Regions from separate parts of the Virgibacillus ihumii genome, predicted to be linked through region 1. Evidence: riboswitches for the same ligand, from Rfam matches in the RefSeq annotation. Region 1 holds a riboswitch; each other region holds the start of a gene.
What was found. Region 1 has a riboswitch for S-adenosylmethionine ahead of HUX68_RS18000 (homocysteine S-methyltransferase family protein). Riboswitches for the same ligand answer to the same signal wherever they lie in the genome.
Positions count from the first base shown of each region.

Region 2: it holds a riboswitch for S-adenosylmethionine, as region 1 does, so the genes downstream of both, ssuE (NADPH-dependent FMN reductase) here and HUX68_RS18000 (homocysteine S-methyltransferase family protein) in region 1, are expected to answer to the same signal.
Region 3: it holds a riboswitch for S-adenosylmethionine, as region 1 does, so the genes downstream of both, HUX68_RS09100 (CoA-acylating methylmalonate-semialdehyde dehydrogenase) here and HUX68_RS18000 (homocysteine S-methyltransferase family protein) in region 1, are expected to answer to the same signal.
Region 4: it holds a riboswitch for S-adenosylmethionine, as region 1 does, so the genes downstream of both, HUX68_RS09110 (LLM class flavin-dependent oxidoreductase) here and HUX68_RS18000 (homocysteine S-methyltransferase family protein) in region 1, are expected to answer to the same signal.

Region 1 covers NZ_CACVAN010000001.1:3,633,148-3,635,349, forward strand. Annotated here, with positions in the region: gene HUX68_RS17995 (uroporphyrinogen-III synthase) at 1-701, shown strand, start outside; SAM riboswitch class I at 769-868, shown strand; gene HUX68_RS18000 (homocysteine S-methyltransferase family protein) at 957-2,006, shown strand; gene HUX68_RS18005 (methionine biosynthesis PLP-dependent protein) at 2,163-2,202, shown strand, end outside.
Region 2 covers NZ_CACVAN010000001.1:2,911,489-2,913,690, reverse strand. Annotated here, with positions in the region: gene HUX68_RS14240 (LLM class flavin-dependent oxidoreductase) at 1-383, opposite strand, end outside; gene ssuE (NADPH-dependent FMN reductase) at 415-954, opposite strand; SAM riboswitch class I at 1,416-1,523, opposite strand; gene HUX68_RS14230 (hypothetical protein) at 1,683-1,928, opposite strand; tRNA gene HUX68_RS14225 (tRNA-Thr) at 2,095-2,167, opposite strand; tRNA gene HUX68_RS14220 (tRNA-Asn) at 2,172-2,202, opposite strand, start outside.
Region 3 covers NZ_CACVAN010000001.1:1,845,574-1,847,775, forward strand. Annotated here, with positions in the region: gene HUX68_RS09085 (YndM family protein) at 1-161, shown strand, start outside; gene HUX68_RS09090 (hypothetical protein) at 236-676, opposite strand; gene HUX68_RS09095 (hypothetical protein) at 836-1,039, shown strand; SAM riboswitch class I at 1,123-1,221, shown strand; gene HUX68_RS09100 (CoA-acylating methylmalonate-semialdehyde dehydrogenase) at 1,286-2,202, shown strand, end outside.
Region 4 covers NZ_CACVAN010000001.1:1,850,346-1,852,547, reverse strand. Annotated here, with positions in the region: gene HUX68_RS09115 (thioesterase family protein) at 1-292, shown strand, start outside; SAM riboswitch class I at 759-866, shown strand; gene HUX68_RS09110 (LLM class flavin-dependent oxidoreductase) at 1,113-2,202, shown strand, end outside.

The sequences.
Region 1 (2,202 bases):
CATTCATCTATTCCGTTCAGGGAGAGCAGGTGTTGGATGAAGAGGTCAGTAGAAAAAATGTATTGGATTTTATTCGTGACCCGTTTGACCAGGTTCTTTTAACGACAGGAATTGGACTGGAAACATTGGAAAAGGCGGCAAATGATTTGGATTGTCTTTCGGACTTTATCGGGAATCTCAGAAACTCGAAATTGGCTATTCGCGGCAGTAAAACAGCGAATTGGCTAAAAAGACATTCCCTCTCCCCCAAATTCGTTTCTGAAGATGGAACTATGGAAAGTCTGCTGGCACAACTGGCCCTCGATGATGATAATAATCGTTTGTTTTTACAGGCATACAGTCAGGATGAAGCAGTGTTAAAGAAGCAATTGGAACATCAAGGATATGCTGTTTATCTTTCCAAACCGTACGAGTACATGGAACCGGATCTTACTATAATGACTGCGTTAAGGAAGCAGATAATCACCCGCTCTCTCGATGCAGTTGTGTTTACCAGTAAAACGCAGATCCAAAATCTTTTTAAAGGCAGTAGTGAGGCTGAGGAACTTACAGCTGCTTTTCATGATCATGTTCTGCCGGTGGGGGTGGGAAAAGTAACCACAGCCGAATTGAGAAAGAATGGAGTAACCACTGCTTTCCATCCGGGTAAACCGAAAATGGGAGCCATGATTGTTGAACTGGCTAACTTTTTTTCACATTAAAAATTGTCTTGACTTTTAAAAATACTGCGTGTATTGTATATAGTAATCAAAAATTGAATTCCTGATATTCTTATCAAGAGAGGTAGAGGGACTGGCCCTGTGACGCCTCAGCAACAGACTATTTTGTACTGTGCTAATTCCAGTAGCGTGAAGCTTGAAGATAAGAAGAGTATTTAACACACGGTCAACCCTCTTCTTATTTAAGAAGGGGGTTTTTTCGTGACTTCACAATTAAACTCAAAAGGAGGAAACATGATGAAGCGTAGTTTAGAAGAGCGTTTAAAAGAAGGAACCGTAATTGCAGGGGAAGGTTATTTATTTGAATTGGAACGAAGGGGATATTTACAAGCGGGTTCGTTTGTTCCTGAGGTGGCACTGGATAATCCTGAGGCATTAAAGCAGACATATCGGGATTATATGAATGCCGGTTCTGATGTTGTATTAGCATTTACATACAATGCTCATCGGGAAAAAATGCGTATTATTGGAAAAGAAGATTTATTAGAACCATTAAACAGAAATGCCATTCGCTTGGCAAAAGAGGTAGCCAAAGAGCATCCAAAAGAAGAAGCGTTGGTGGCAGGAAATATATCGAATACCAATATCTTTAATCCGGATGATCCGGAGTCAAAAGAAAAAGTCAGAAATATTTTTGCGGAAATGGTGAAATGGTGCAAAGAAGAAGGGGTCGATTTCATAAATGGTGAAACATTTTATTACCATGAAGAGGCGTTAATTGCACTGGAGGAAATCACTAAACAAGGTTTACCGGCAGTCATTACGTTTGGTTTAATGGGCGAGAATATTTTAAGGGATGGATACACTGTAGAGGAGTCCTGTAAAATACTTTCCGAAAGAGGCGCATTGGTCGTTGGTATGAATTGTTTCCGGGGTCCTGAAACGATGCAGCCATACCTTGCTGCCATCCGAAACAATGTGGATGGATATGTTGGTGGCTTGCCAATCCCATATCGTACGACAGAAGAACACCCAACATTCTTTAACTTGCCTGATGGAGGCTGCAGCTGCCATTTACCTACAGAAACAACATTTCCGACTGCTCTTGACCCACTGTATCATAACCGCTATGAGTTAGCTGAATGGGCAAGAGAAGCAAAAGATACCGGTCTTAATTATATTGGCTTGTGCTGTGGCGCATCACCAGCGATGCTGCGGGCAGTGGCGGAAGCTGTAGATGTTAAAACAATAAATTCAAAATACTCCCCCGATATGGAGAAACATTTCCTGTTCGGAACAGACAAGACACTTCAAGAGCACAATTTGAAGTATCGATTAAAAGCTTGAATGATAACATGATTCTTATCAAGAGAGACGGAAGGATTGGCCACGATCAGTGCTAAATCCAAAAGGTAGTAATTACCTGAATGTAAGAAGAACGTGTGCATTAGGGACCTTCTTCTTATAAGGGGGTCCTTCATTTTTTCGAAAAGGGTGAACAACATGTCAGCAAAAAGCATCGAAACCAAATTGGTGCAATTAG
Region 2 (2,202 bases), 720 kb from region 1:
TTTGTCAGATGATCAAGCGTCGTCATCCGACGGGCAAATAAATATGGATGTTCATGCGTCACGGAAGAGGTTACCCCGAACCCGAGATGATTTGTAACCGCAGCCATTAACGGTACAATCAGCAGCGGATCATTCACCGGTGCCTGAGCTCCCTGCCGTACCGCTGCATCTCTTGATCCTTTATAAACATCATACGTGCCAAGCACATCTGCAATAAATACCGCATCAAATCTTCCGCGCTCCAACAGTTTAGCAAGTTCAATCCAATAACTGCTGTCCTTATAACGATGTGACTCATCTTCCGGGTGTGTCCAAAGACCCGGTGACTGATGTCCTGGAGTATTCATATCGAATGCATTTAAGTAAATTCGTTTATTTACCATTCTATCCAGCCCCTTTCAGTATCAAATTAGATTAATTCCAAACAACCCCGCCGTTTACTAGTTCCGTAAAATAATACAACTGTTTTTTCGTCCGTTCCAAAATTTCCCGATCAATAATTGGGTTTTCACTATATTTATCTATTTGACTATCCAGCAAATAAAGTCCTTTCAGATTATACCCCTTTAATGTTGCAAGTACCGGCTTTAACGTATACTCAATTGCCAACAAATGTGAAGCACTTCCACCCGTCATCAATGGCAATACCGGGGTATGCTGTAATACATCCTGCGGCAGCACATCAATCAAGGACTTCAATGCTCCGGAATATGCACCCTTATATACAGGTGATCCCACAATCACGCCGTTTGCCTTCCGAATCATCGCCGCAATATCCTGAACGATGGGATGTTCCCAATTTCCGGTAAACAAATCTTTATAAGGCAAATCCCGGACTGAAATATGCGTCACCGTAAAATGCTCCTCTGTTAACAAGTTCCCTAAATATTTCAGCACCTGGTCCGAACGTGAAGTTACAGAGGGGCTTCCTGATAAAATAACAATTTCACTCATTTCAACCATCCTTTCCTGTTTAGAAAACTTGGTTGTCACCAAACCTTTGGGTGACGACCATAGTTGCACTTATGCAATGAGGCTGGGACAAAAGTATTTTATCAAAAGAAAATACGAATTAACTTAGTTGAGGAATCTAGCCGCTCCGGAAATATACTTCGCTTTCACTTTCGAGCATAAGTGCGACATCAGCTCAAGGAAATCACTTTCGCTGTGTCTTCTTTACCGCGGGCGGCTGTTGAGCCTCTTCGTGCTTCGCACTCAGAGTCTCACCTAGGCCTTTCCTCCCGCAGGAGTCTACGCATATTTCCTCCGCTAAAATAGAGTATTGTCCGTCTTTTCTTATACATTTATTTGTTTTGTTCCAACCCCATCTGCTAAAAAGTACGCCGAAAAAATGCGTCAAAAAACCCCCTTTCCTTGGATAAGAAAAGAGGGTTACTTGCGATTATTGGAATCCGCCCTTATCTTCCAAGAAATTAATCTTGCTGGATTTAGCACCTTTCTGACAATGTCAGAGGTTGCTGAAGCTTCACAGGGCCAGATCCCTCAGCTTCTCTGGATAAGATATTTTATTATTACAGCCCATTATATTCCAATTAGTCTGATAAATCAAGTGGGTTTTTAAATTAATTAGTGTTTTCCATTATCGGATGACATTAAAATGGTTATATGGTTTTGATATTAGGGTGGCGGCGGTTGTTTGTTTATATTTAGTAATTCCCTTGCTATTTTTCATCCTCTAGGACACCAAATACTTCAAAAGGTGAGCGACCAGGGAAAAAAGTACGCGTTATTATGAGCGCTTCTGAAAAATAGAAATCATTTCTCATCTCCCCCTCATGTTCATCAAAGATTGTTCCAATCTGATAAATCCTTTCATAAACCTCATTTGGCGTGATTTTTAAACAATCAGCTAGGTCCTCCATTGTCAATCCGGATTTCTTCATTTCAACAACCAATTTTTTATACATTAACAAAATGCCCCTTTTTTATGCCAGCTTGATAATTAAAAGCCCATTTATGGTCTTTTTCCTTCGACGGTTAGAAAAAGCCAAATTTTAGTCTGCAAAACAAACATTCTTAGAATAATTATAAAAAAACGCCTATACCTATTGGAGGATAAGCGTTTAAAATATAAGCTTCCAAGCGGACTCGAACCGCTGACCCCTTCCTTACCATGGAAGTGCTCTACCGGCTGAGCTATGGAAGCATGATGGCTCCACAGGCAGGAATCGAACCTGCGAC
Region 3 (2,202 bases), 1.8 Mb from region 1:
ATTATATGGAGAATCATGATTTAAAAGATCAAACTGAAGTGATGGACACAATGGGGGTTTCCCCACAAGATAAGATGCAAACCGAATTTGGTTCGGATGTGGATCCAGAGGCTGATATTAAAAGGGAAACATCAGATAAAGGAAACAATGAGAAGGAATAGTTTTTGTGGTGCCTGTCACTTGATTCAATCCATGCAATTCTAAATAGTTCGGGATAACAGGCACCACACAACAATTACTTCTTGTAATCCCACATCACCTTCCACTCGCCATCTGCCTGCACTGCGTAAACATCCTGGACGAGTGTGAAGTTACCATATTTCCCTTTAAACACCTGTGACACGGTTACTTTGTATACAACATCAATTGGAGCTGCTTCATCTTCCATTTTCCAATTTTCAATTTTAGTCGCTTCCCCAATCGAATACGAAAATGTCGTCACACCAAAATGATTCATAAACACATGGGCACGGTCCTGCAAATAATGTCCCTTAGCAAATTTCTCTTTCATGAGCGGATGGAACATTTCCCAGGAATCTGAAAAATCCCCAGTTTGCTCAAATGCATAAAACATATCCACTGTCTCAACTGCAATTTCCTCAGGGGATTTATCTGCGATGAAATATATTGTTACACCTATCCCAAGCAAGATTACCGCCAGCACTAATTTTTTCATATAACTCCCCCACATTTGCTTGTCGTATCATTTTATTCGTATTAGCGAGGGAATATTATCCAAGGCAAGAATGCCATAACATGAATTTCGAGTCGTGGACATAGTAGGATTAAATCGCTTATAATTAGTTATAATTGAAGTCTTTTAAAGGAGTAAAAAATGAGGCAAAACATAAACATCAACAACACGAAAGTCGGGGTAACCTTTAATATAATCATAGCAGTGTTGGCTGTTGGTGTAATTGCTTCGGCTATCGATGGCTGGGATGAAATGAAACGTGCACCCTTTTACCTGGTGCTGGGAATAGTTATTCTGTTCACTCGGATATGGCGACTTTATAAGGCGAAAAAACATACCAGTTAATGTCTCTATCCCCTTACGCCACAACTCCTACTTGACTAATAGGTTTAATGATGTTTAAGATGGAATATACAATTTAATAAATTTTCTTATTAAGAGAAGTGAGGGATCTGGCCCGATGATACTTCAGCAACCTTCTGTAAATAGAAAGGTGCTACATCCAGCATGTTTATGGAAAATAAGAATTAATTAGCCAAACCTTCCTTATTTTCCCGGAAGGCTTTTTTATTTTTTAAGGAGGAATAGCATATGACGAAAGCAGCAACTGAAGTACGAAAACTAAAGAATTACATAAACGGTGAGTGGGTTGATAGTAAAACTACTCAATACGAAGATGTCTACAATCCTGCAACCAAAGAAGTTATCGCGAAAGTGCCCCTGTCAACTAAGGGAGAAGTTGACTATGCACAAGACATTGCACAGCAGGCATTTGAACAGTGGAAAGATGTGCCGGTCCAAAAACGCGCACGAATTCTATTTAACTATCAGCAATTACTGCAACAAAACAAGGAAGAATTAGCCCGCATAATTACAATCGAGAACGGCAAAAACACAACCGAAGCACTCGGTGAAGTCGGACGCGGGATTGAAAATGTGGAATTTGCAGCCGGTGCTCCGACGCTTATAATGGGAGATTCGCTGGCAAATGTCGCAACAGACATTGAAGCAGCAAACTATCGCTATCCAATTGGTGTTATTGGCGGAATTACACCATTTAACTTTCCGATGATGGTACCTTGCTGGATGTTCCCTATGGCAATAGCTGTCGGTAACACATTCATCTTGAAACCATCGGAAAAAACTCCATTATTAACAGAAAAACTAGCTGAACTGCTGGAAGAAGCTGGTCTCCCTAAAGGCGTATTTAACATTGTATATGGTGCACACGACGTTGTAAACGGCATTCTTGACCACCCTGGTATTAAGGCGATTTCCTTTGTCGGTTCGAAACCAGTTGGGGAATATGTTTACAAACGGGGAAGCGAAAACCTGAAACGTGTCCAGGCTCTGACTGGCGCAAAAAATCATACCGTTGTTTTAAAAGATACCAATCTGGATGATGCGGTAGCAGACATCGTTTCTGCAGCTTTCGGATCAGCTGGAGAGCGCTGCATGGCGTGTGCAGCAGTAACCGTTGAAGATGATGTTGCCGATGAATTCATCGC
Region 4 (2,202 bases), 1.8 Mb from region 1:
TCACGTGTGTTATTTAGATGAAATGAAGCTGGATGAGCCTTTTGAGGTTCGTTTGAGCCTGCTTGATTATGATGCCAAACGAGCGCACGTCTTTTTTGAATTGTATGGCGAAAAAGGAAAACGTGCTGCAACCAGTGAGCAGATGCTGATGGGAATTGATCAGACATCCGGCAGTCCGGCACCGTTTCCTGAAGAAGTTTTTGCGAAGGTGGAAGAGCTGGCTGCTGAGCATACGCCGGAAGAAAAGCCAAAAGAAGCGGGCCGTGTGATCGGGATTCGGAAGAAAAAGTAAGAGAGTATGGAACGTAAGATTTCCGGCTGGGGATGAAATCGCACATATCTGGTCCGGAATCGCACATATATGTGTCAAAACCGCACATATCGATGTTGAAACCGCACATAAGCGGTTCAAAATCGCACATATATGATGGGGTCATCATATATTCGAATCGTAGGTCGAATTAATCAAAATTATGGGATTATCTAAAAACGCGAATATCTGATTCGAAATCGCGAATAATGGTTGCAAAAACGTGGATATCCGGTTCAAAACCGCGAATATCCATTCCGAAATCGCGCATATCCAGTTCGAAATTGTGCGCATATATGATTATGCATGATGGCTGATATAATGCAGTCAATTCAAGGATGAACAACTGCATAATGAGTGGATAATTGAAATTGTACTGATCTAAAATTCATGTTGACAAATTAAATATCTGTGATAACATAAACAAAAATTAAATAATTATGATTACTTCTTATCAAGAGAGAGGGAGGGACTGACCCTGTGAACTCTCGGCAACCAGCTTTTATTAAGCATGGTGCCAAATTCAGAGGAATGGATAGCATTCCGAAGATGAGAAGGTGCGGCAAAATTAATTCATTGTTTTGTGAACCCTTCTCTATTTCGGAGAAGGGTTTTTTGCATTTGATTGGAAAGGGGAGCGTATAAAAAATGGAAGTGTAAACAAGTACATACAGGATTTCCGGCAAAAGGCGTGATGATTAAAGGTTTTGTAAGGAAAACGCCTAATTTGCAGTCACCTATACGCTTAAATTCTAGTTTTCTTATTGGTTTAGTGTATTTAACTTTCAAGGAGTGATATTTTATGAAAAAGCAAATTCATTTAAACGGTTTTATCCAAAACTCACCTTCTCCGCACTCAACAGGGTTGTGGAAATATGAAAAAGATCAAGGTACCAATCATAACCGATTGTCTTACTGGACAGAAACAGCAAAAGTGTTGGAACGTGGGAAATTCGATGCACTTTTTATCGCTGATGTATTAGGGACCTACAGTGTTTATAAAAACAGCCATCGACCGGCGGCACAGCATGCTGTACAGCTGCCCGCACATGATCCGTTGATTCCGATTTCGGCAATGGCGGCGGTAACGGAAAACTTAGGTTTTGCACCGACCATATCCGCAACATACGCACAGCCTTATGCGTTGGCACGGCAGTTATCCACGCTGGATCACCTGACAGAAGGGCGTGTGGCCTGGAATGTGGTGACATCGTATTTGGAAAGTGAAGCGGTGAACCTTGGTCTTTCCGGACGCCTTCAGCATGATCTCCGCTATGACCGGGCGGATGAGTTTTTGGAAGTGGTTTATAAGTTATGGGAACACAGCTGGGATGACAATGCCGTTATTTATGATAAAGAAAATGACAATTTTGCAGATCCGGATAAGGTCGACTTGATTAATCATCAAGGGGAATTTTTCGATGTACCCGGACCGCATTTAGTCGAACCATCGCCACAGCGTACGCCGGTTCTCTTCCAGGCAGGGGCTTCACCAAGGGGAAGAAATTTTGCGGCAAAACACGCAGAAGCTGTTTTTACAAAAAATCATTCACTGGATGCTTTGCAGCAATATTCCGAGGACATTCGGAATCGCACGAAGGAACAGGGCAGACAACCTGGTAATGTGCTTATTTTCCCAATGATTTTGCCGATTATCGGTTCGACAGAAGAAGAGGCTTATGCCAAATATGAGGAACTTACGGAGCAGGTCAGCTATGAAGGAACGCTTTCGCTGTTATCCGGGCATACAGGGATTGATTTCTCCACATACGATCCTGACCAGTATATCGAGGATATGAAAACGGAAGCTGTTCAGGGGAATCTGGATATGTATGCCAAAGATCCAAATAAAAAATGGACATTGCGTGAGGCTGTTAAAAATCATGGGCTTG